DNA from 3 places in the Paracoccus ferrooxidans genome. Region 1 is predicted to be linked to each of the others. Evidence: riboswitches for the same ligand, from Rfam matches in the RefSeq annotation. Region 1 holds a riboswitch; each other region holds the start of a gene.
What was found. Region 1 has a riboswitch for cobalamin ahead of nrdH (glutaredoxin-like protein NrdH). Riboswitches for the same ligand answer to the same signal wherever they lie in the genome.
Positions count from the first base shown of each region.

Region 2: it holds a riboswitch for cobalamin, as region 1 does, so the genes downstream of both, E3U26_RS09705 (DUF1636 family protein) here and nrdH (glutaredoxin-like protein NrdH) in region 1, are expected to answer to the same signal.
Region 3: it holds a riboswitch for cobalamin, as region 1 does, so the genes downstream of both, E3U26_RS16525 (TroA family protein) here and nrdH (glutaredoxin-like protein NrdH) in region 1, are expected to answer to the same signal.

Region 1 is NZ_CP038202.1:1,204,105-1,211,254, forward strand. It holds gene E3U26_RS22885 (C4-dicarboxylate transporter DctA) at 1-231, shown strand, start outside; gene E3U26_RS22890 (LysR family transcriptional regulator) at 335-1,252, opposite strand; gene E3U26_RS22895 (YeiH family protein) at 1,355-2,374, shown strand; gene E3U26_RS22900 (DUF6635 family protein) at 2,442-3,272, shown strand; partial or broken gene E3U26_RS22905 (alpha-hydroxy-acid oxidizing protein) at 3,262-4,181, opposite strand; cobalamin riboswitch at 4,345-4,535, shown strand; gene nrdH (glutaredoxin-like protein NrdH) at 4,628-4,849, shown strand; gene nrdI (class Ib ribonucleoside-diphosphate reductase assembly flavoprotein NrdI) at 4,858-5,274, shown strand; gene nrdE (class 1b ribonucleoside-diphosphate reductase subunit alpha) at 5,256-7,150, shown strand, end outside.
Region 2 is NZ_CP038198.1:1,931,131-1,938,280, forward strand. It holds gene cobN (cobaltochelatase subunit CobN) at 1-1,915, opposite strand, end outside; gene cobW (cobalamin biosynthesis protein CobW) at 1,918-2,952, opposite strand; gene E3U26_RS09705 (DUF1636 family protein) at 2,956-3,309, opposite strand; cobalamin riboswitch at 3,386-3,587, opposite strand; gene cobO (cob(I)yrinic acid a,c-diamide adenosyltransferase) at 3,625-4,236, shown strand; gene E3U26_RS09715 (hypothetical protein) at 4,296-5,798, shown strand; gene bluB (5,6-dimethylbenzimidazole synthase) at 5,832-6,455, opposite strand; gene E3U26_RS09725 (hypothetical protein) at 6,458-6,991, opposite strand; gene E3U26_RS09730 (CbtA family protein) at 7,061-7,150, opposite strand, start outside.
Region 3 is NZ_CP038201.1:719,848-726,997, reverse strand. It holds gene E3U26_RS16545 (class I SAM-dependent methyltransferase) at 1-49, opposite strand, end outside; gene E3U26_RS16540 (pseudoazurin) at 65-493, opposite strand; gene E3U26_RS16535 (ABC transporter ATP-binding protein) at 506-1,276, opposite strand; gene E3U26_RS16530 (FecCD family ABC transporter permease) at 1,273-2,322, opposite strand; gene E3U26_RS16525 (TroA family protein) at 2,319-3,326, opposite strand; cobalamin riboswitch at 3,421-3,619, opposite strand; gene E3U26_RS16520 (helix-turn-helix domain-containing protein) at 3,681-5,114, opposite strand; gene aceB (malate synthase) at 5,249-6,871, shown strand; gene E3U26_RS16510 (isocitrate lyase) at 6,992-7,150, shown strand, end outside.

The sequences.
Region 1 (7,150 bases):
CCGGCCATCCCCGCCATCGGGCTGGTGCTGGTGCTGTCGGTCGACTGGTTCATGGGCATCGCCCGCGCCTTGGGGAACTACCTGGGCAATTGCGTCGCCACCGTGGTCGTCGCCTCCTGGGTGGGGGACATCGACCGCGACCGCGCCCGCCGCATCCTCGAGGGCGAGGACGTGCCGACGCTGGACGTGCTGGACGAGGACGCGCCGATGTCGCAGCCCCAGCATGGCTGACGAAGTCGCCTCGCGGGGCTGAACGGGGCCCGCGCGACCGGCCCCGCCAGCCCCCGAGAAGACGGCCTGCGCCTTCCCTCCCGATGGCGCAGGCCATTTCACGTCAGGGGATGCCGGCGGCGAAGCCCTCGTCCGTCAGGATCTCGTCCGTCAGGATCCCGATCAGCGCCTGCTGCGCCCGCGTGCGATAGCGCTGCGGATTGGTCAGCAGCGAGAACGGCCGCTCTGCCCCCGGCAGCGGCAGGGTGCGGATCCAGCCGGCGGCGGCGGGCCGCGCCACCGCGCGTTGCGACAGCGCGGCAAGGCATTGGCTGGCGGCCACCGCGTTCAGCACCGCCTCGTTCGAGGGCAGTTCCAGCGCCAGGGGCAGCCCGGCCACGGAAAGCCCCTGCCCGGCCATCCAGGTCTCGAACTCGGACCGGGTGCCCGAGCCCGGCTCGCGCAGGATCCAGTTCTGCGCCGCCAGCCCGGCCAGGGGCACGGCGTCGCGCCCGGCCCAGGGGTGATCGGTCGCCATGACCAGCACCAGCCGGTCGCGCGCCACCACCTGCCGGTGCAACTCGCCATGCGCCACCGCGCCCTCGACCAGCCCCAGGTCGGCGCCGCCCTCCTGCACCGCATCGGCGACCTGGGTGGTGTTGCTGACGGTCAGCCGCAGCTCGATCCCCGGATGCATCTCGCGCAGCGCGACCAGCCGCGGCGGCAGCCAGTAGCTGGCGACGGTCTGGCTGGCATGGACCCGCAGCCGCCCGCGCGGCTCGCGCGCCAGATCCTCCAGCACCATCTCGGCCGTCTCGGCGCGGTCCAGCACCGCGCGCGCCTCGGCCATGAAGGCTTCGCCGGTCTCGGTCAGCACGATGCGCCGCCCCACCCGGTCGAAGAAACGCACGCCATGCCGCGCCTCCAGCGCCGAGACGGCGGCGCTGACCGCCGATTGCGTCAGGTTCAGCGCCTCGGCCGCGCGGGTGACATGCTGCCGCTCGGCCACGGCAAGGAAGATGCGGAGCTGTTCCAGCGTCATGGCCAACTGATAAGTAAAATCGAACGATATGGCAAATATAATGCGATGGATTGAACGTGCATCCGGGACCATGTTCCGCCTTGCAAGCAAGGAAACGCGATCATGTCCTCGACCGAGCAGAACCAGCAAACATCTTCCGCGATCACGGCCTGGCTTTCCGCCACGCTGCCGGGGCTGGGGCTGACCTTCGGCATCGCGGTCCTGGCGACGGCGGTGCAGCGCTTCTCGGGCATCCCGGCGCTCAGCCCGCTGGTGGTGGCCATGGTGCTGGGCATGGCGCTGCGCAACCTGGCCGGCACGCCCGAGGCGGCGCGGCCGGGCATCGGCTTTTCGCTGCGCCGCGTCTTGCGTTTCGCCATCGTGCTGCTGGGCTTCCAGCTGACGCTGGAGCAGTTGCGCGCCGTGGGCCTGCCGGGGGTAGCGGTGATCGCGGTGGTGCTGGCCGCGACCTTCGTCTTCACCAAATGGGCCGGGCGGGCGCTGGGGGTCGAGGCGCGGCTGGCCGAGCTGATCGCGGCCGGCACCTCGGTCTGCGGCGCCTCGGCGGTGATCGCGACGAACACGGTCACGCGCGGCACGGACGAGGACGTGGCCTATGCCATCGCCTGCGTGACGGTCTTCGGCTCGCTCTCGATGATCGCCATGCCGCTGCTGGGCGAGATGATGGCGATGGGGCCTTCGCATTACGGCATCTGGGTCGGCGCCACCGTGCATGAGGTGGCGCAGGTCGTCGGCGCCGGTTTCCAGCATGGCGCCGAGGCCGGGCAGGCCGCGACCGTGGCCAAGCTGAGCCGGGTGATGCTGCTGGCGCCGCTGATCCTGGTGCTGGGCGCGCTGGCGCGCCGCGGCGGCAAGGCCGCGCATGGCTCGGCGCCGACGCCCTGGTTCGTGCTGGGCTTCATCGCCGTCGTGCTGCTGAACAGCGCCCTGCCCTTGCCCGAGGCGCTGCATACCGAGGTGGTCGGCCTGACCGCCTTTCTGCTGACCATGGCGCTGGCGGCGATGGGGCTCGAAACCGACATCCGCAAGCTGCGCGCCAAGGGCGTCCGGCCGCTGGCGCTTGGCGCGCTGGCCTGGCTGTTCATCTCGACCCTGGGCCTGGGGCTGGTCGCGCTGCTGTGACGGCGCGGCATTGAGCCGCCCCGCCGCGATGCCTAGATTGGGCGCGATCCGCCAAAGGACCGCGCCCATGGCCCTAAAGCCCGCCGACCCCCGTCCGATGACCCGGCGCGAGACCGAGGTCCGCCGCTTCGTCCGCGCCCGCTATGGCCCGCGCGGCACGCTGGCGCTGCATCGCCACGCGCTCGGCCTCGACCTGCTGCGTGCGCCGGTGAACGTCATGCTGTCGCCGCTGTTCCTGCTGGTGCGGCTGGCCGCGCCGCTTCTGCGCCGGATCGGGCTGCGGCGCGCTGGCGACTGGCTGTCGCGCCGGCAGATCTTCCTGAAATCCGACGTGGCGCAAAGGATCGAGGCGGACCTGGCCCATTTCATTGACGACCTGGCCGAAAAGGGGCTGGCGCCCCGGGCCGCGCCGCAAAGCGTCGCCCGCGCCGTCTCGGACTATGCCGAGACCCGCAATGCGGTCTCCGAGATCACCACCTCGGTCCTGGTGCTGGGCTCGGGGCTCTTGCTGTTCCACCGCGCCACGCCGGGGGTGATCTCGCTGGCCGGGCCGGTCGCGCATCTGCGGGCGCAGGCGCAGGCGGTCGAGGATTTCGCGCTGGGAAGCTGGGCCGGCCGCATGTGGTATGGCGCCTTCCCACGAGAGCTTTCCAGCGTGGATCTGCTGCTGACCGGGGTGGTGCTGGCCATGCTCGCCTCGGTCCTGACCACCTTTGCCGGGCTGGCCGCCGATCCGGTCCAGCTTTGGACCGGCATCCACAAGCGCCGGGTGCTGCGGCTGCTGCGCCGGCTGGACCGGGCCGAGGACGGGCCGGGGCTGGGGCGCGAACATGTGCTGGCCCGGCTGGGCGACCTGTCGGATGCGGCGCTGAGCCTGTGGCGCAGCTTCAAGGGCTAGGCCAAAGCACGGTTCCATCGATCCCGGCCAGGTCGCGGCGTCCGGTCAGGGCCATGGCGACCTCCAGCTCGGCGCGCAGGATGGTCAGCATATGCGCGACCCCCGCCGCGCCGCCCACCGCCAGGGCATGGATCTGCGGCCGCCCGACCAGCACCGCCGCGGCGCCCGGGCCAGGGCCTTCAGCGCATCGGTGCCGCGGCGGATTCCGCCGTCGCACAGCACCGGAATGCGCCCGGCGACCTGGCGGGCGACGACCGGCAGAGCCTCGGCCCTCGCCGGCAGCGTGTCGAGCGCCCGGCCGCCGTGGTTCGAGACGATCACCCCGTCCGCACCCACCGCCACGGCGCGCTCGGCATCATGCGCCGACATGATGCCCTTCAGGATCACCGGCAACCGGGTCTGCGACTTCCGCCGCGCTCTTTGATCTGGCGCGCGGTCACGACGGTGACGGTCCGTGGCGTGTCGAGCAGCGGCGGGGTGATCTTGTCCGAGGCGCTTTCGGTGGTCTTGTAGCTGGTCTCGGCCTCGCTGCCCTGCTGGCGGCGGATGACCGCCGTGTCCAGCGTCACGGTGTCCTGCGCCTGGGCGGGGCCGCCGACCCCCGCGAAAATGGCAAGGACCGGAAGCAGGCCCAGGGTCGGCAGCAATTGCGCGGCAGACCCCGAGGCTGGCGGTTTGGGATGGGTTTTGTTCATGGGTTATCCCGGCACAAAGATGCCCCGCCTTCCGCCAGCAGGCAGAGGCGACATTAAGTGATGTTTTATCAATAGCTTGCGCTTTATCGCGCCAGAACGGGAACGGGAACGGGAACCCCGGCTCACGTGCGCGCGATCCACGCAAGAGGGCGAATTGTCGCTTTGTCAAACGACGCGACGTCATTCCATGCCATGTCCCCGCGCCTGTTGCCATATTCCAACAGGCCCGCAGGTGGGGCGGTCCGTGGCCGCAGCCCGTCCACCGCCATGGCCCGGCGGCAAATCGAGCCCCTGGCGCGATCCGGGAACCCCACCAGATATTCCGGGCGCGGCCCGGCCATCCACTAAATATGGATTGACCCGGCCCGTGACCCGTGGCTAACTGCCGGGGTCATGGTTGCCCTGGGGCCGACTCGGGGATGAAAAGGGAAGCCGGTGAAAAGCCGGCACTGCCCCCGCAGCTGTAAGCGGCGAGCGACGCTGGAATGCCACTGGGGCCAAGGCTCCGGGAAGGCCGGCTAAGCCGAGACCCGCAAGTCAGAAGACCTGCCATGGCGCGAAAGGACGAAACCGTGCGGCGGGCGCGGGGCTGGAACAGGGTCCGGTGGCACGCCCATCGGCCCGGCCCCCTCTTGCCGACAGAACAGAAGGAGCCGAGCCATGTCCATCACCGTTTACTCCAAGCCCGCCTGCGTGCAATGCACCGCCACCACGCGGGCGCTCGACGCGCGCGGCCTGGCCTATCAACTGATCGACCTGACCGAGGACGACGCGGCGATGGAACTGGTCGTCTCGCTGGGCTATCGCCAGGCCCCGGTGGTCGTCGCCGGCGATGCGCATTGGGCGGGCTTCCGGCCCGACATGATCGGCCGGCTGTCCTGACCGGCGCCATGGGCGGGCTGGTCTATTATTCCTCGGCCTCGGGGAACACCGCGCGCTTCGTGGCGCGGCTGGGGCTGGCGGCCGGGCGCATCCCGGTCTCGCCGTGCGATCCGCTGCCCGAGGCGGCAACGCCCTATGTGCTGATCTGCCCGACCTATGCCGACGGGACCGGCCGGGGCGCGGTGCCCAAGCAGGTGATCCGCTTCCTGAACGATCCCGCCCGCCGCGCCGGCCTGCGCGGCGTCATCGCCGCCGGCAACCGCAATTTCGGGGCGACCTATGCCTTGGCCGGCCGGGTGATTTCTGACAAGTGCAACGTCCCCGTGCTGTATCGATTCGAGCTGGCGGGGACTGATCTGGACATTTCCCGCGTGCAGGCGGGGCTTGAGAAATTCTGGGGGACGGAATGCTTGACGATGGCGTAAAGGCCGAGCTGGACTATCACGCGCTGAACGCGATGCTGAACCTTTACGACGGCGAGGGCCGCATCCGCTTCGACGCGGATCGCAAGGCCGCGCGGCAGTATTTCCTGCAGCATGTCAACCAGAACACCGTCTTCTTCCACTCGCTGGACGAGAAGCTGGGCTACCTGGTGGACGAAGGCTATTACGAGGCCGAAGTCCTGGACCAGTATCCGCGCGCCTTCCTGCACCGGATCTGGGACGCGGCCTATGCGCGCAAGTTCCGCTTTCCGACCTTCCTGGGCGCCTTCAAGTATTATACCAGCTACACGCTGAAGACCCGCGACGGGCGGCGCTATCTGGAACGCTACGAGGACAGGGTGGTCATGGTCGCGCTGGCCTTGGCGCGCGGCGACGAGGATCTCGCCATGCGCTTCATGGAGGAAATCCTGTCGGGCCGGTTCCAGCCCGCGACGCCGACCTTCCTGAACGCCGGCAAGAAATCGCGCGGCGAACTGATCTCGTGCTTCCTGCTGCGGCTGGAGGACAACATGGAAAGCATCGGCCGCGGCATCAATTCGGCGCTGCAGCTTTCCAAGCGCGGCGGCGGCGTCGCCCTGATGCTGACCAACCTGCGCGAGGCCGGGGCGCCGATCAAGGGGATCGAGAACCAGTCCTCGGGCGTCATCCCGGTGATGAAACTGCTGGAGGACAGCTTTTCCTATGCCAACCAGCTGGGCGCGCGGCAAGGCGCGGGGGCGGTCTACCTGAACGCGCATCACCCCGACATCCTGCGCTTCCTGGACACCAAGCGCGAGAATGCCGACGAGAAGATCCGCATCAAGACGCTGTCGCTCGGCGTGGTGATCCCGGACGTGACCTTCGAACTGGCCAAGAAGAACGAGGACATGTACCTGTTCTCGCCCCATGACGTGGAAAAGGTCTATGGCATGGCCTTCTCGGAGATTTCCGTCACCGAGAAATATGCCGAGATGGTGGACGACAAGCGCATCCGCAAGAAAAAGATCAACGCCCGCGCCTTCTTCCAGACCCTGGCCGAGATCCAGTTCGAAAGCGGCTATCCCTATATCATGTTCGAGGACACGGTGAACCGCGCCAACCCGGTCGCCGGCCGCATCAGCATGTCGAACCTGTGCAGCGAGATCCTGCAGGTCAACGAGGCCAGCACCTTCGACGAGGATCTGAGCTATCGCCACCTCGGCACGGATATTTCCTGCAACCTCGGCTCGCTCAACATCGCCGCGACCATGGACGGGCCGGATTTCGGCGCCACGGTCGAGGCGGCGATCCGGGCGCTGACCGCGGTGTCGGAAATGTCGGCGATCGAGGCCGTGCCCTCGATCCGGCGCGGCAACGACGAGGCCCATGCGGTGGGGCTGGGCCAGATGAACCTGCACGGGTTCCTGGCGCGCGAGCGCATCCATTACGGCAGCCCCGAGGGGATCGAGTTCACCTCGGTCTATTTCGCCGCCGTCGCCTATCACGCCATCCGCGCCTCAAACCTGTTGGCGCAGGAAAAGGGCCGCAGCTTCAAGGATTTCGAGACGTCGAAATATGCCGACGGCACGTTCTTCGACAAATACGTGACGCGCGACTGGCTGCCGACGCTGCCCGATGTCGCGCGGGTGTTCGAGGGTGTCGCGCTGCCCACGCGCGAGGACTGGGCCGCGCTGCGGGACGCGGTGATGCGGCATGGGCTTTACAACCGCAACCTGCAGGCGGTGCCGCCCACCGGCTCGATCAGCTATATCAACAACTCGACCAGCTCGATCCACCCGATCGTCGCCAAGATCGAGATCCGCAAGGAAGGCAAGATCGGCCGGGTCTATTACCCCGCCGCCTTCATGTCGAACGAGAACCTGGACTATTACCGCGACGC
Region 2 (7,150 bases), on a different replicon from region 1:
CCTTGAGATCGCAGAGGAAGCGGTCGATCAGCGGGATCGCCTCGGCCGCCGCGGCGTCGGGGGGCAGGCCCAGGTCGGTTTCCACCCCGGCGGCGCGGGCCTCGTCGCGGATCGCCGCGATCAGCCGGTCGCGGCGGCGCGGGTCCAGCCCGTCGGCGGTGGAATATTCGTCGAGCAGCCGTTCCAGATGCGCGAGGTTCTCGGGCACCGCGGAATCCGCCAGCGGCGGCGGCAGGTGGCCCAGCGTCACGGCGGAAAGCCGGCGCTTGGCCTGCGCGGCCTCGCCCGGATCGTTGACGATGAAGGGATAGACCACGGGCAGGTCGGCCAGCAGCGCCTCGGGCCAGCATTCGTCCGACAGGGCAACCGACTTGCCGGGCAGCCATTCCAGCGTGCCATGCGCGCCCATGTGGATCAGCACGTCCGCCTGCGTGCGCAGCCACAGGTAGAAGGCGACATATTCATGGCGCGGGGTGCGCGTCAGGTCGTGGTAGTCGTCGGCGCGGGTCTTTGCCTCGCCGCGTTCGGGTTGCAGGGCGATCAGGTCGGCGCCGTGGCGGAGGGCGGCGAAGCGGAAGCCGTCGGGGGGCTCGCCCCATGCGGCGGCGAGGTCGTCGCGCAGGCGTTGCGGCAGGCGGGCCAGCGCCCGGCGGTAGTCCGAGAGCGGCCAGTGGATGCGCTCGGCGGTCAGCCGCCGGCCCAGGTCGTCATGGGAAAGCCCGAGGATCGCGCCGCAGGAGGCCAGCGCGTCCAGTCCGACCGCATGGGCCAGCTGATGCGTCTTGCCGGGATAGGTGGACAGCACCACCGCGCGGCGTGTCGCCTGCCGCAGCCGGTGCCAGGCGGTGATCCGCGCCACCGCCGCGTCGATGCGGTCCGGGTCGGGGGCATGGATCACGCGGGCGAATTGCAGGTCGGGGTCGCGCTCTTGCGGTTCCTTGAAGCTGATCGCGCCCAGGAATATGCGGCCGTCCACCTCGGGCAGCACGACATGCATCGCCAGGTCGGCGGCGGAAAGCCCGCGGTCCTCGGCCGCCCAGAGGGCGCGGGGCGCGGTGGACAGCGCCACCTGAAAGACCGGGCAATCCGTGCCGTCGAAGGGCGTGGCGCCGGCATCGTCGCGGGCGGAAAAGGCGGTCAGGTTCACCACCGCGACAAGGCCGGGCAGGTGCGGCGCCAGCCAGTCGGCAAAGCCCGGCGCCTTCAGCGAGGGCGCAAAGACCCCGGTCGCGGCAAAGCCGGCCGTGCGCAGGGCGCGGATCATCGCATCCACCGGCGCAAGGTCCGCCGCGGTCAGGTAGCTGCGATAGAAGCTGACCAGCACGCCGGGTTCGGGGTCGGGCCGGGGGCGGTCGATGACGCCGCGGTCGGGATCGTAGAAGCCGAAGTCAGGGATCGTGGCCTGCCCCTGGACCGGGGCGGCGGGCAGGCCGGCGGCCCCGGCCAGTTCCGCCAGCGCCATCTGCGCCGCGACCGCGCCGCCCTGGTCGCAAAGCGCCGCCAGCCGATGCAGCAGCGGCAGCGGCAGGGTGGAAAACCGCTCCAGCGTCGGGTCGGGACGCCCGTCCGCCGGCAGGAAGGCCAGGGCGATCCCGCGGCGGCGGGCCAGATCCTGAAGGCTGGCGACGCCGTAATGCCAATAGGGCTCGCCGCCGATCAGCCGGACCAGCACGGCGCGGGCGCCGGAAAGCGTTGCCTCGCAATACTGATCGACCGAGACCGGGTGCCGCAGCGCCGAGAGGTTGCACAGCCGCAGCGAAGGCAGCCCCCCGGCAGCGCGATGCCAGCCCGCCGCGAAAGCGCCGAGGTCGCTGTCGGAATAGGACAGCACGACCAGGTCGGCGGGGCCTTGGCCGGGGTCGGTCGGAACCTCGGTCTCTTCCAGCCCACGGCTTTCGCGGAAGACGACATGCATCGTCAGGCAGCCAGGACCGCCCGGATCGCGGCCTCGTCGATGTCGTCATGTTCGGCGATCACCACCAGGCGCGAGGCGCGGGGGGCGTCGCCCCAGGGCCGGTCGTATTGGTGCCGCACCCGCTCGCCCACCGCCTGCACCAGAAGGCGCATGGGCTTGCCGGCGACGGCGACATGGCCCTTGACCCGCAGGATGTTCTGTTCGCGGGCCAGCCGCTCGATGCGGGCGGCAAGCTCGCCGGGGTCGGCGATCTCGGCCAGCTCGATCACCACCGAATCGAAATCGTCGTGTTCGTGGTCGTCGGCGCCGTCGTGGTGGCTGGGGCGGGCGGCCAGGTCATCCTCGGCCGCGGCACCCAGGCCCAGGATCACCCGCGGGTCGATCACCCCGTCGGTCAAGGGCAGGATCGGCAGCTTGCGCGGCGCCTCGGCCTCGATCACCGCGCGGGCGGCGGCCAGCCCGGCATCGCCGGCCAGGTCGGCCTTGGACAGCAGCACGATGTCGGCGCAGGCGATCTGGTCCTCGAACACCTCGGACAGGGGCGTCTCGTGGTCGAGGCTGTCGTCGGCGGCGCGCTGCGCCTCGACCGCGGCCTCGTCGGGGGCGAAGCGGCCCGCCGCCACCGCCTCGGCATCGGCGAGTGCGATCACCCCATCCACGGTGATGCGCGAGCGGATCGCCGGCCAGTCGAAGGCCTTCAGCAAGGGCTTGGGCAGGGCCAGGCCCGAGGTCTCGATCAGGATGTGGTCGGGCTTGACCGGCATCGCCATCAGCCGTTCCAGCGTCGGGATGAAATCGTCGGCGACGGTGCAGCAGATGCAACCGTTCGACAGCTCCATGATGTTCTCGGCCGGGCAATTCTCGTCGGCGCAGGATTTCAGGATCTCGCCGTCGACGCCCATGGTGCCGAATTCGTTGACCAGCACCGCCAGCCGCTTGCCCTGCGGCTGCGACATCAGGTGGCGGATCAGCGTGGTCTTGCCGGCGCCCAGAAAGCCGGTGATGACGGTGACGGGGGTCTTGGTCAGGTCGCTCATCTTCTATCCAATCGGGGGAATGCGCGCGAGGCTGCGCTTGCGGAAAATCGTGACGCGCTCGCGCCAGGGCACGATGCCGTCGGGGGCCTGGGCATAGGCGGCGGCGCCCAGCAGGATCTCGGTCGCGTCCTCGGCCGACATGCGGCCGTAGACATAGGTCCAGCGGCCCGGCGCCGACAGCGCGATGGCGGCGCCGTTGGCGCAGGCGGACAGGCATTCGACGGGGACGATGCGCACGCCGTCGGGGGCGCCTTCGGCCGCCAGCGCGTCATGCAGCCGCGCGCCGGGCACGGGCTCGCCCTCGGGGACGGGCTGGCCGGCGCGGCAGGTGATGCAGACATGCAGCGTGACGGTCATGCGCCCTTCATCCCTCAAGGCGGCACGAGGCAGGGGACCAGCGCCCAAGCCCCAGCGGGAACACCCCGTCCGCCGGTCAATCCTTCGCGCGCTGGCAGGTCTCCCGGCTTGCGGATTCGGGCCTGGGCCCACGGCCGCCCCGCCTTCCCGGCGTCTCGCCAGTGGCCTCGGGGCGACCTTTCCGGTCACGGTCGCGGGGGCGGCTGCTTCCAGGCGGTTGCCTGTCGCATTCCCTCTTCGCCTGTCGTAGGACAGGAACCAGCGCCTCTCGTCTGTGCGCGCCCGGTCCCGACTTGTCAAGCGAAGGAGTGCCCGATGCAGACCGACGACAATACCCGCCACGCCGAGAAGATGGCCCGGATCAAGGCCGCCCGCGACCGGATGATGGCCGAGAAGCAGGGCGAGAAGGGCCTGGTCATCGTCCATACCGGCAAGGGCAAGGGCAAGTCGTCCTCGGGCTTCGGCATGATCCTGCGCTGCATCGCCCATGGCATGCCCTGTGCGGTGGTGCAGTTCATCAAGGGCGCCTGGGACACCGGCGAGCGGCGGTTGCTGACCACGCATTTCGGCGACCTGTGCCAGTTCCACGCCATGGGCGAGGGCTTCACCTGGGAAACCCAGGACCGCGAGCGCGACATCGCCGCCGCCCGCGCCGGCTGGGAAAAGGCCAAGGAGCTGATCCGCGATCCGCAGATCCGCATGGTCCTGCTGGACGAGATCAACATCGCGCTGCGCTATGACTACCTGGACCTGGACGAGGTGCTGGATTTCCTGCGCAGCGAAAAGCCGCCGATGACGCATGTGGTCCTGACCGGACGCAACGCCAAGCCGGAACTGATCGAGCTTGCCGATCTTGTGTCCGAGATGGAGCAGGTCAAGCACCCCTTCCGCGATGGCATCAAGGCGCAACCGGGGGTGGAGTTCTAGCCTGTTTCCTGTCATCTGCCGCTTGTGCAGGACCAGTGAATTCGAAAGGATGTTCGGACATGTTTGCGAGACAAGGCCTTGTGGCGCTGCTGGCGATCTGCCCCGTCTCGGCGGCCTGGGCCGTGCCCGCCACCGAAGAGGGGGCCGCGCGGCTGAGCGGCGTTTTCCAGACCTATTTCGGCGGCACCGAGGGCGTGGTCGCCGTCACCCCCCAGGGCGAAAGCTATGAGCTGCGGATCGACCCGGCGCCGCTGCTGGCGCAGGTTCCGGCCGAGCAGGCCCAGGTCAGCGTCTCGGCCCTGACCTATCGGCTGACCGACAATGGCGACGGCAGCTGGGGCGTCAGCGAGGACCAGGTGCTGAGCTGGTCGGTGGTGGTGCCGCGCCTGTTCGAGCAGAAGGGCACGACCAAGGTCGAATCCACCGGCATCTGGGACGAGGGGCTGATGAGTTTCCGCGAACAGACGGCGGTGATGACGGATTACGTCATCGAGTCGGTGCAATATGCGCCCCCGCCGCCGCCCGGCGCCGAAGCCGCGCCCGAACAGCCCCCGGCCGAGCCCGAGGTGGTCTCGCGCGATCACCAGCGCACGGCGCGGATGGAGGTGTCGCTGACCGGCGCGCCCGGCAAGGCCGGCGGCGTCGACCAGGCCATGAGCTTCACCGCCGAGGGGCTGGAGCAGTCGCAGGAGATCCTGATGGGTCCGGGCGGCCAGCCGATGACCTTCCAGATCACCGCGCCCGGCTACGAGGGCAGCGGCCAGATCACCGGCGCGCGCACCGAAGGCATGCTGTCCCTGCTCGCCTGGTTCGTCGCCCATCCGTCCGAGGAGCTGATCAAGGGCTCGCAGGACGGGCTGCGCGACAAGCTGGCCGCCGCCATGCCGCTGTGGGACGACCTGTCGATGGACGCGGTCCTGCATGATCTGAAGATCGGCTCTCCGCTGGGCGAATTCGGCCTTGCCTCGACCAAGGTGACGGTCGGCCTGTCCGGCGCCACCGCCGATGGCCGGCTGCACGAACGGGTGGCGCTGTCGGGCGTGACCGTGCCCGAGGGCGTGCTGCCGCCCTGGGTCGAGCCGATCCTGCCGCAAGAGGTGACGCTGGACTTCACCGCCTCGGGCTTCGATCTGGCGGCGCCGGCGAAGATGCTGATCGAGGGCTTCGACCTGGCCGCCGAGGAACCCTTTGCGCGGCTGGTGCCCGAACAGCTGCAGGCGGCGCTGCTGCCCGGCGGCACGGCCGACCTGAAGCTTGCGCCGTCGCAGATCAAGGGCGACGGCTACCAGATCGACTACCGCGCGGACATCGCGGCCGGTCCGGGCGCGGCGCCCACCGGCGCGGCGCTGATCTCGGCCACGGGGCTCGACAAGGTCGAGGCGGCGCTGGCCGCGGCCCCGCCCGAAGAGGCCGCCCAGCCGCTGATGATGCTGCGCATGGCCCGCGCCATGGCCAAGCCCGGCGCGAGCGGCGAGAATGTCTGGGACATCCAGATGCCCGAGGGCGGCGGCCCCTTTACCGTCAACGGTCAGCCCATGGGCCCGGCCACCTCGCAGCCCTGAACCAAGCGGCCCCGCCCGATGCGGCGGGGCCTTTCAGCGCCGCTGCCAGCCGGGGGCGGTGTTTTCCTGCCAGCCGGTGCGGTGCAGCAGCGGCGTGTCGTCGGTGAACTCGGGCCAGCCGAGGCAGAGCAGCGCCGAGAACTCCCAGCTTTCGGGCACCGCCAGCAGCGGGCCGATCCGCGCGGGGTCGAGGATCGAGACCATGCCCAGGCCCAGGTTGCGCACCCGTGCCGCCAGCCACAGCGCATGGATCGCCATCGCCGTCGATTGCCGCAGGGTCTGCGGCATGGTGGCGCGGCCAAGGCCGTGGCCCTCGGACGGGTCGATCTCGGTAAAGACGGCCAGCCAGACCGGCGCGCGGTCCAGCCCGGCGAGCTTCAGCGCATCGTATTCCTGCCGCTGCCGGCCCTGGTAGCGGGCGGCGGCCCGGGCATTGCAGCGCAGGAAATCGGCGCGGATCGCGGCGCGCAGATCGGGGCTTTCGACCCGGATCACCCGCCAAGGCCGGGCATTGCCGACCGAGGGCGCCAGTTCCATCGCCGCGCGCAATTCCTCCAGCAGCGGCTCGGGGATCGGGTCGTCGCGGAAATGCCGCACGTCGCGGCGCCAGCGCAGGATGCGGTCCAGCGCCGCCTGGTCCTCGGGGCCGAACCGCATCATCAGGGCGTGGCGCAAATGGCGCTGTCGGGCAGGCCCTCGGCCCCGGCGCGGATGCCGACAGGGCGGTCGGGCACGGTCAGTTCCACGGCGAGCGGCCGGCCCGCCACGGTCAGCGGGCGGTGGTCGTTCGAGTTCAGCTCGACCCGCAGCCGGTCGCCGGCGGCGAGCATGTCGAGGTGATGGGCCGGGCCGTAGAGCCGGGCGATCTTGGCGCCGTTCAGGTAAAGATGCGCATGCCCCTCGCCGCGGCGATCGGCCAGCCCGGCATGTTCGGGGGCGAAGCAGAAGCCCTCGGCCTCGACGAACAGGTTCCAGCCGGCGGTGCTGTCGGGCTCCAGCCGGGCCGAGGCGGTGGCGCTGCCCGCGGGCAGGTCGATGGGCGCGCCGTGGTCATGCGCCGCGGCCTGGGTGCCGTGGCCACGCGCGCCGTGGTCGTGGCCGTCCAGCGTGATGCCGTTGGCGGCGGCGATGACGAAGCCCATGCCGCCGCCGAAGATCAGGCCGATCAGCAGCATCGGGATCGAACGATCCATGTCTTTTCCCCGCTTTCATGAAAGGCCGGGCGCGACAGGCACGCCCGGCCGAAAGGGTTGCGGCCCGGATCAGGCGGCTTGCGGCACCGGCGCGCGCTGGCTTTCGCGCTGCCAGAACCAGCCGGCCAGCAGGCCGAGCAGCGCCCAGGCCATGGCGCC
Region 3 (7,150 bases), on a different replicon from region 1:
GGTGGCTCCAATAGTCGCGGATGTCGTCCTTGACCGAACGGTTCCGCATGGTCCCGGCCGCGGCTCAGTCCGCTTTCCGCCGCTCGAGGATTTCCAGCATCCTCTGGCGAACGGCTTCGGGCAGGTCGTCGGGCAGGTCGGCCTCGGTCGCGGGCCTGTCGCCGACCTGGATCAGCATCGCCATGCCCATGGTGTAATGGGGCGAGCACTTGATGCCCCAGATGCCCTCGGCGTCCAGCGTGACCTCGATTTCCTCGTTGATCTTGCCGATGAATTTCTCGCCACCCTTTGGGATCATCCCGGCGATGGTGGCGGCGTTGTGGCCGGGGTCGGTGGCAAGGAAGCGGACCGTGTCGCCGGGCCGGACCACCAGGTAGTCCGGCTCGAACGGCATCGGGCCGGTGTCGTTGCGGTTGAGCATCCTGACCTCATGCAGTTCGGCCAGGGCGGCTGCGGGCAGCAGGCAGGCAAGAAGCGCGGCGCGAAGCAGCATTGGGATGTCCTTTCAGGCAAGGCGTTGGAAGGCGAAGACCGGCCGGCCTCCGCGGGGATGGGGGATGATCTCGGCCTCGACCGCGAAGATCTCGCGGATCAGCGCCGGGGTCAGGATTTCCATCGGCGGCCCCAGCGCCACGCAGCGGCCCGCGCGCAGCACCATGACCCGGTCGCAGCGCAAGGCGTGATGCAGGTCGTGCAGCGCGATGACGGTGGTGACGGAAAGCCGCGCGACCAGGTCGAGGATGGCGATCTGGTGATGGATGTCCAGGTGATTGGTCGGCTCGTCCAGGAGCAGGATGCGCGGCGCCTGGGCATGGGCGCGCGCGATATGGACGCGCTGGCGCTCGCCCCCCGAAAGCGAGGCCCAGTCGCGTCCCGCCATATGCGCCATGTCCACGGCGTCGAGGGCCGCCGCGACGGCGTCGTCGTCCTGGGCACCCCATGGCCGCAGCGGGCCAAGCCAGGGCGTGCGGCCCAGCTCCACCGCGTCGCGCACCGTGATCCGCTCGGCCGTCTCGGCCGATTGCGCGACCAGCGCCAGCCGCCGCGCGATCTGCCGCCGCCCCAGCCGGGCCATGGGCCGGCCCTCCAGCCGGATCTCGCCGCGGCTCGGGCGCAGCAGGCCCGCCATCAGCCCCATCAGCGTCGACTTGCCCGATCCGTTCGGCCCGATCAGGCCCAGGGTCTCGCCCGGATGCAGGCGCAGGCTGATGTCGGACAGGATCTCGCGGCCGCGCACGGCATGGCCGGCGCCGACGGCTTCCAGGATGGGCGTCATCGCTGCCGGCCCCGGATCATGACCACGGCAAAGGCGGGCGCGCCGACCAGCGCGGTGATGACGCCGATGGGCAGCACCTGGCCGGGAATGACGATGCGCGAGACCACGTCGGACAGCACCAGGAACACCGCCCCCGCCAGCGCCGTCGCCGGGACCAGCCTGGCATGGCGCGGCCCGACGAGGATGCGCATCGCATGCGGCACCACCAGCCCGACGAAGCCGATGGCCCCGGCGATCGAGACCATGATCGCCGTCGCCAGCGAGGCCGTGCCGATCAGCAGCGCCTGCGTGCGCCGCAGGTCGATGCCAAGCGACGCGGCGCTTTCCGCCCCGAAGGCGAAGGCGTCGAGCGTGCGCGCATGCCACAGCCCGATCCCCAGCGCCAGCGCCGCCATCGGCACCGCGACCCAGCTGTCCGGCCAGCGCACGCCCGACAGGTTGCCCAGCAGCCAGAACATGATGCCGCGCGCCTGCTCGGCGCTGGCCGATTGCGCGATGATCAGCGCGGTCAGCGCGTTGAACATCTGCGAGCCGGCGATGCCCGCCAGGATGATGACCCCGGCGCCGCGCATTCCGGTCCCGCCGCCGGCGGCGCGCGCCAGCGCCGCGACCAGCGCGAAGGCGGTCAGCGCCCCGGCAAAGGCGCCCGCCGACATGCTGAGCAGCCCCGCGCCGATCCCCGCCACCGCGACCGTGACCGCCCCGGTCGAGGCCCCGGCCGAAATCCCCAGCAGATAGGGCTCGGCCAGGGGGTTGCGCAGCAGCGCCTGCAGGATCAGCCCCGACAGCGCCAGGCTTGCGCCGCCGCAGGCCGCGACCACCGCCCGCGACAGCCGGTAATGCCAGATCACGCTGGCGTCGATCGGGTCGAGCGCCGCCGAGCCAAGCCCGGCCTTGACCGCCAGCACTTCGATGACGGTGGCCAGCGGAATGCGCGTCTCGCCCACCGCCGTGCCGAAGAGCAGCGCCGCGACCAGCACGGCGGGGGCCAGCCACAGCCAGCCCCGATTGCGCCCCGTGCTGCGGGTCGCGGCGCGCGCCCTCATTGCAGGTCGAACCCGGCCAGCGAGTCCGCCAGCGATTCCAGCGCGTAGATCGCGCGCACCGAGGGATCCATCGCATTGGCCGGCATGGTCAGGATGCGGTCGTTCTTCACCGCCTCCATCTCGCTTGTCACCGGGTCCGAGGTCAGGAAATCGCGCTTGACGGCGATGTCGTCGGCGGGAAAGCGGCGGCGGTTCATCTCGGCCGCGACGATGAAGGTCGGGCCGGCCTTGGCGATGGTTTCCCAGCCGACGGTCGGCCATTCCTCGGGCGAGGCGACGACATTCTGCACCCCCAGCTTGGACAGCATCCAGCCCGGCACGCCATTGGCGCCCGCGACATAGGGGTCGATCTCGATCTCGGCCGAGGAATACCAGAACAGGCCCGACACGCCCTCGGGCAGGTCCAGCGCCTGCGCCCGCTCGACCGCCGCCGCCTCGCGCGCCTTCAGGTCGGCGATCACCTCGGCCCCGCGCTCCGATACGTCGAAGATCGCCGCCAGTTCCTCGATGCCCTGGTAAAGCAGCGCGGTGTCGAACAGGACCGTGCGCGCGCCGTCCATGCTTTGCGTATTGTCCTTGCCGACGCATTCGGTCGGCATGATCCAGCTGGGGATCTGCGCGTCGTCGAACATCTCGCGCGTGCCGACCGCGCCCTGCGGGCCGATCATCCATTCATAGGCCGTGACCACCAGCCCAGGCTTCTTGGCCAGCACGCTTTCGAAGCTGGGGGCGTTGTCGGCCAGCCGCTCGACCCTGGCGTCCGCCTCGGCAAATTCGGGCAGGACCGGGTTGATCCACAGCGCCGTGCCCGCCACCTTGTCGGCCAGCCCAAGCATATACAGGATCTCGGTCGTGCTTTGCCCGACGCTGACGACGCTTTCGGGCGCCTTGTCGAAAGTGACCTCGTGGCCGCAGCTGGTCAGGGTCAGCGGGTATTCGGTGCCCGCCAGCGCCATCGGCGCCAGGGTGGACGTGGCGATGATCGCCGTGGTGAGCCTCAGCATGATGTTTCCTTCCGCTACATCATGAACAGGCCGGATGAGCGGATGGAGACCGGGCCAATGCCGGTCGCAACCCCTCCCGAGCCGACCCGCTCGGATTGGTCAAACGTCGTCGGCAGGTCTCCTGACTGGCGGGTCACGGCAGGGATGCGGCCTTCCCATGGCACGGGGCCACAGTGGCGTTCTCGCATCCTGCTCGCCGCCTACAGTTGCGGGGGCAGTTCCGGTTCGGGGCCTTGCGACCCCGGCGGATTCCCTTTCAATTCCTTGCGGAAACCGACGCGCTCTCCCTAGCTGCCGGCGCGGGCGCTGGCAAGCGTCAGCATGGGCGCCCGGCCACGGCCTGCCTGCGGGCGCCTAGCCCTCCTCGAAGCTGAAGATCGCCAGGCTGCGCTCGCGCTCGTTCACGCGCAGCCGGCGGTTGATCGGGGCATGGGCGCGGGCCGAGCAATCCGGCCGCTCGCAGAGATAGCAGTTCAGCCCGATATCCACCGGCCGGATGCGGTCCAGGTCGATGCCGTCGGCATAGACCAGCCGCGGCGCATAGGCCACGTCGCAGCCCAGCCCGATCGCCAGCCGTTGCGCCGGTGCGCCATGGGTGCCGCCGGCCCGCGCCACCGTGCGCGCGATCGAGAAATAGCTGGCGCCCTCGGGCATGCGGATGACCTGGGTCTGCACCCGGTCCGGCGTCTCGAAGGCGGCATGGATGTTCCACAAGGGGCAGGTGCCGCCGAAGCGCGAGAACGGGAACCGCCCGGCGCTGAAGCGTTTCGAGATGTTCCCGGCCCGGTCCACCCGCACGAAGAAGAACGGGATGCCCCGCGCCTCGGGGCGTTGCAGCGTCGACATGCGATGCGCGGTCTGCTCGAAGCTGGCGCCGAAGCGGTGGCCCAGCAGCTCGACGTCGTAGCGCGCCGATTCGCAGGCGGCGAGAAAGCGGGCATAGGGCATCATCAGCGCCGCCGCGAAGTAATTCGCCAGGCTCACCCGCATCAGCGCGACGGCAGGCGGGTCGGCCAGTCCCGCCTCGTCGACCAGCCGGGCGATCAGCGGCTCCTGCTCCAGCCGGGCCAGCAGCACGCCGATCTGGAAGCGGCGGCTGGACTGCGCCAGCAGTTCCGACAGCATCAGCTCGCGCCGGTGCGGGTCGAAGCGGCGCAGCTGCTCGCCCATGACCGGGGCGGGCAGGATGCGCACAGCGATGCCATGCGCGGCCAGCCGGCCGGTCAGGGCCATGTGCGGCTCGTTGCGGTGCAGCGCCAGCTCCTCGGCCAGCGCCTCGGCGGCGCGGTCCAGCGCATCGACATGGTTGCGCCGGGCATAGAACCAGCCGCGCACCGCATCGACCGGGCGCGATGTGCCGGCCAGCGCCTCGACCTTGTCGCGATCGGTCAGCGGGTTGTCGTCGGCCTGCGGCCGCAGCAGCGCTTGGCGGTGGCTGTCGTGCAGCCGCACGAAGGCCGCCGCGATCCGGGGCGAGGCTTGCAGCACCGCCTCGATCTCGGCGCGGGACGGCGCGCCCGCCTCCAGCGCCGGATCCTTCAGCGCCGCGGCGAAATCCGCCGCAAGCTGCGCGTCGGTCGAGGGCGCAAGCTCGGCGATGTTCATGTCATAGACCTCGGCCAGCCGCATCAGGAAGCGCGCCGAGGCCGGGCGCTGGTCGGCCTCGATCAGCGTGACATAGCTGGCCGAGACGCCCAGCTCGGCCGCCATCTGCGCCTGGGTCAGCCCCAGCGACTGGCGCAGCACGCGCAGGCGCTGGCCGATGAGCAGTTTCTTGCCTCGGGTCATGTGACAAACCTTACAAGTTCTGCGGCTACACGGTGACAAGATTGACCGCCACACCCGTTGTTTTCAAAGCAATAATGCACATGCAGCATGACATTACTACTGTGACATTACGCCGTGAATCACAGGAGGCCGCCATGCCGCTCGACCGCAATGCCCCACCGCTTCCGCCCGTCGTCCTGCGCGCCGTGCCGGGCGCGCATCATGTCCTGACCCCCGAGGCGCTGGGTTTCGTCGCCGCATTGCAGGCCCGCTTTGGCCTGCGGCTGCATGCGCTGATGGTCGCCCGCGCCCGCCGGCAGGAGCGCATCGACCGGGGCGAGTTGCCCGACTACCTGCCGCAGACGCGCGAGATCCGGCAGGGCATCTGGCAGGCCGCCCCCGTCCCGCCCGCGCTGGAGGATCGCCGGGTCGAGATCACCGGCCCGGTGGATCGCAAGATGATGATCAACGCGCTGAACTCGGGTGCGCGCGTCTTCATGGCCGATTTCGAGGATGCGACCGCACCCAGCTTCGCCAATGTCATCGCCGGGCAGGCGAACCTGATCGACTATCGCGACGGCACGCTGGACCATGACGACCCCGCCACCGGCAAGAGCTATCGCGTCGGCCCGAACCCGGCGCTGCTGGTCGTCCGCCCGCGCGGGCTGCACCTGCCCGAGGCGAATGTGCTGATCGGCGGCCAGCCGGTCTCGGCGGCGCTGTTCGATTTCGGCCTGTCGCTTTATCATTGCGGCCGGGCGCTGGCCGCGACCGGGCGCGGGCCGTTCTATTACCTGCCCAAGCTGGAAGCCCATGGCGAGGCGCGGTTCTGGAACGAGGTCTTCGCCTTTGCCCAGGACCGCATGGGGCTGGCGCAGGGCACGATCAAGGCCACCGTGCTGATCGAGACCCTGCCCGCCGCCTTCGAGATGGACGAGATCGTCTGGGAGCTGCGCGACCATATCGCCGGGCTGAACTGCGGCCGCTGGGACTATATCTTCAGCTATATCAAGACCCTGCGCAACCATGCCGCCTATGTGCTGCCCGACCGGGCGCAGGTCGGGATGGAGGACGCCTTCCTGGCCGCCTATGCCGCCCGCGTGGTCAAGGTCTGCCACCGCCGCGGCATCCATGCCATGGGCGGCATGTCGGCGGCGATCCCCGTCCGGGGCGATGCCGAGGCGAACGAGGCCGCCTTTGCCCGCGTCCGCGCCGACAAGCAGCGCGAGGTCGGCATGGGCTTCGACGGCTGTTGGGTCGCGCATCCCGACCTGGTGCCGGTGGCGCAGGCGGTCTTCGACGCCGCCATGCCCGGTCCGAACCAGATCCGCAAGCCGCGCCAGCAATGGCGGATCGAGCCCGCCATGCTGTTGAAACCGCATCAGGGCCGGATCACCGAGGCGGGCGTGCGGCTGAACATCCAGGTCGCCGTCGAATACCTGGCGCAATGGCTGTCCGGCCGCGGCGCGGTGCCGATCCAGAACATGATGGAGGATGCCGCCACCGCCGAGATCAGCCGCGCCCAGCTGTGGCAATGGATCCGCCACGGTGCCCCGGTCGCGCTGGAGGGCGGCGGGGAGCGTCGGCTGACCGCCGATTGGCTGGGCGAATTGATGCAGGCCGAGATCGTGTGCATCCTCGACCGGCTCGGCCCGAACGGGTTCCATCGCGGCCATTACGCCTCGGCCGCGCGCATCGTGCAAGAGGCGGCCACGGCCGAGACCCTGCCCGATTTCATCACCCTGCCGGCCTATGACCTGCTGAATGCGCTGGACTGAGGGGCCCGATGGACATCATCCGCACGCTTTCCCCCTTTGGCGGACCGCTTCCCCCCGGATGCCCCGCCTTGCCGCAAGCCGCGGCTGCCGATCCCCGAACCGACCCTGCTGAAAGGAAGCATCATGAGCAGAAAGACTTTTTCGGAAATCCATGCCGAGGTGTCGTCCCGCTACCCCTCCGGTCAAACGCCGGGTGGCGTTTCGGTCGATGACATCGTGCAGCTGCGGCTGCAGAACACCTATGACACGCATCTGGACATCGCCCGCGACATGGCCGGG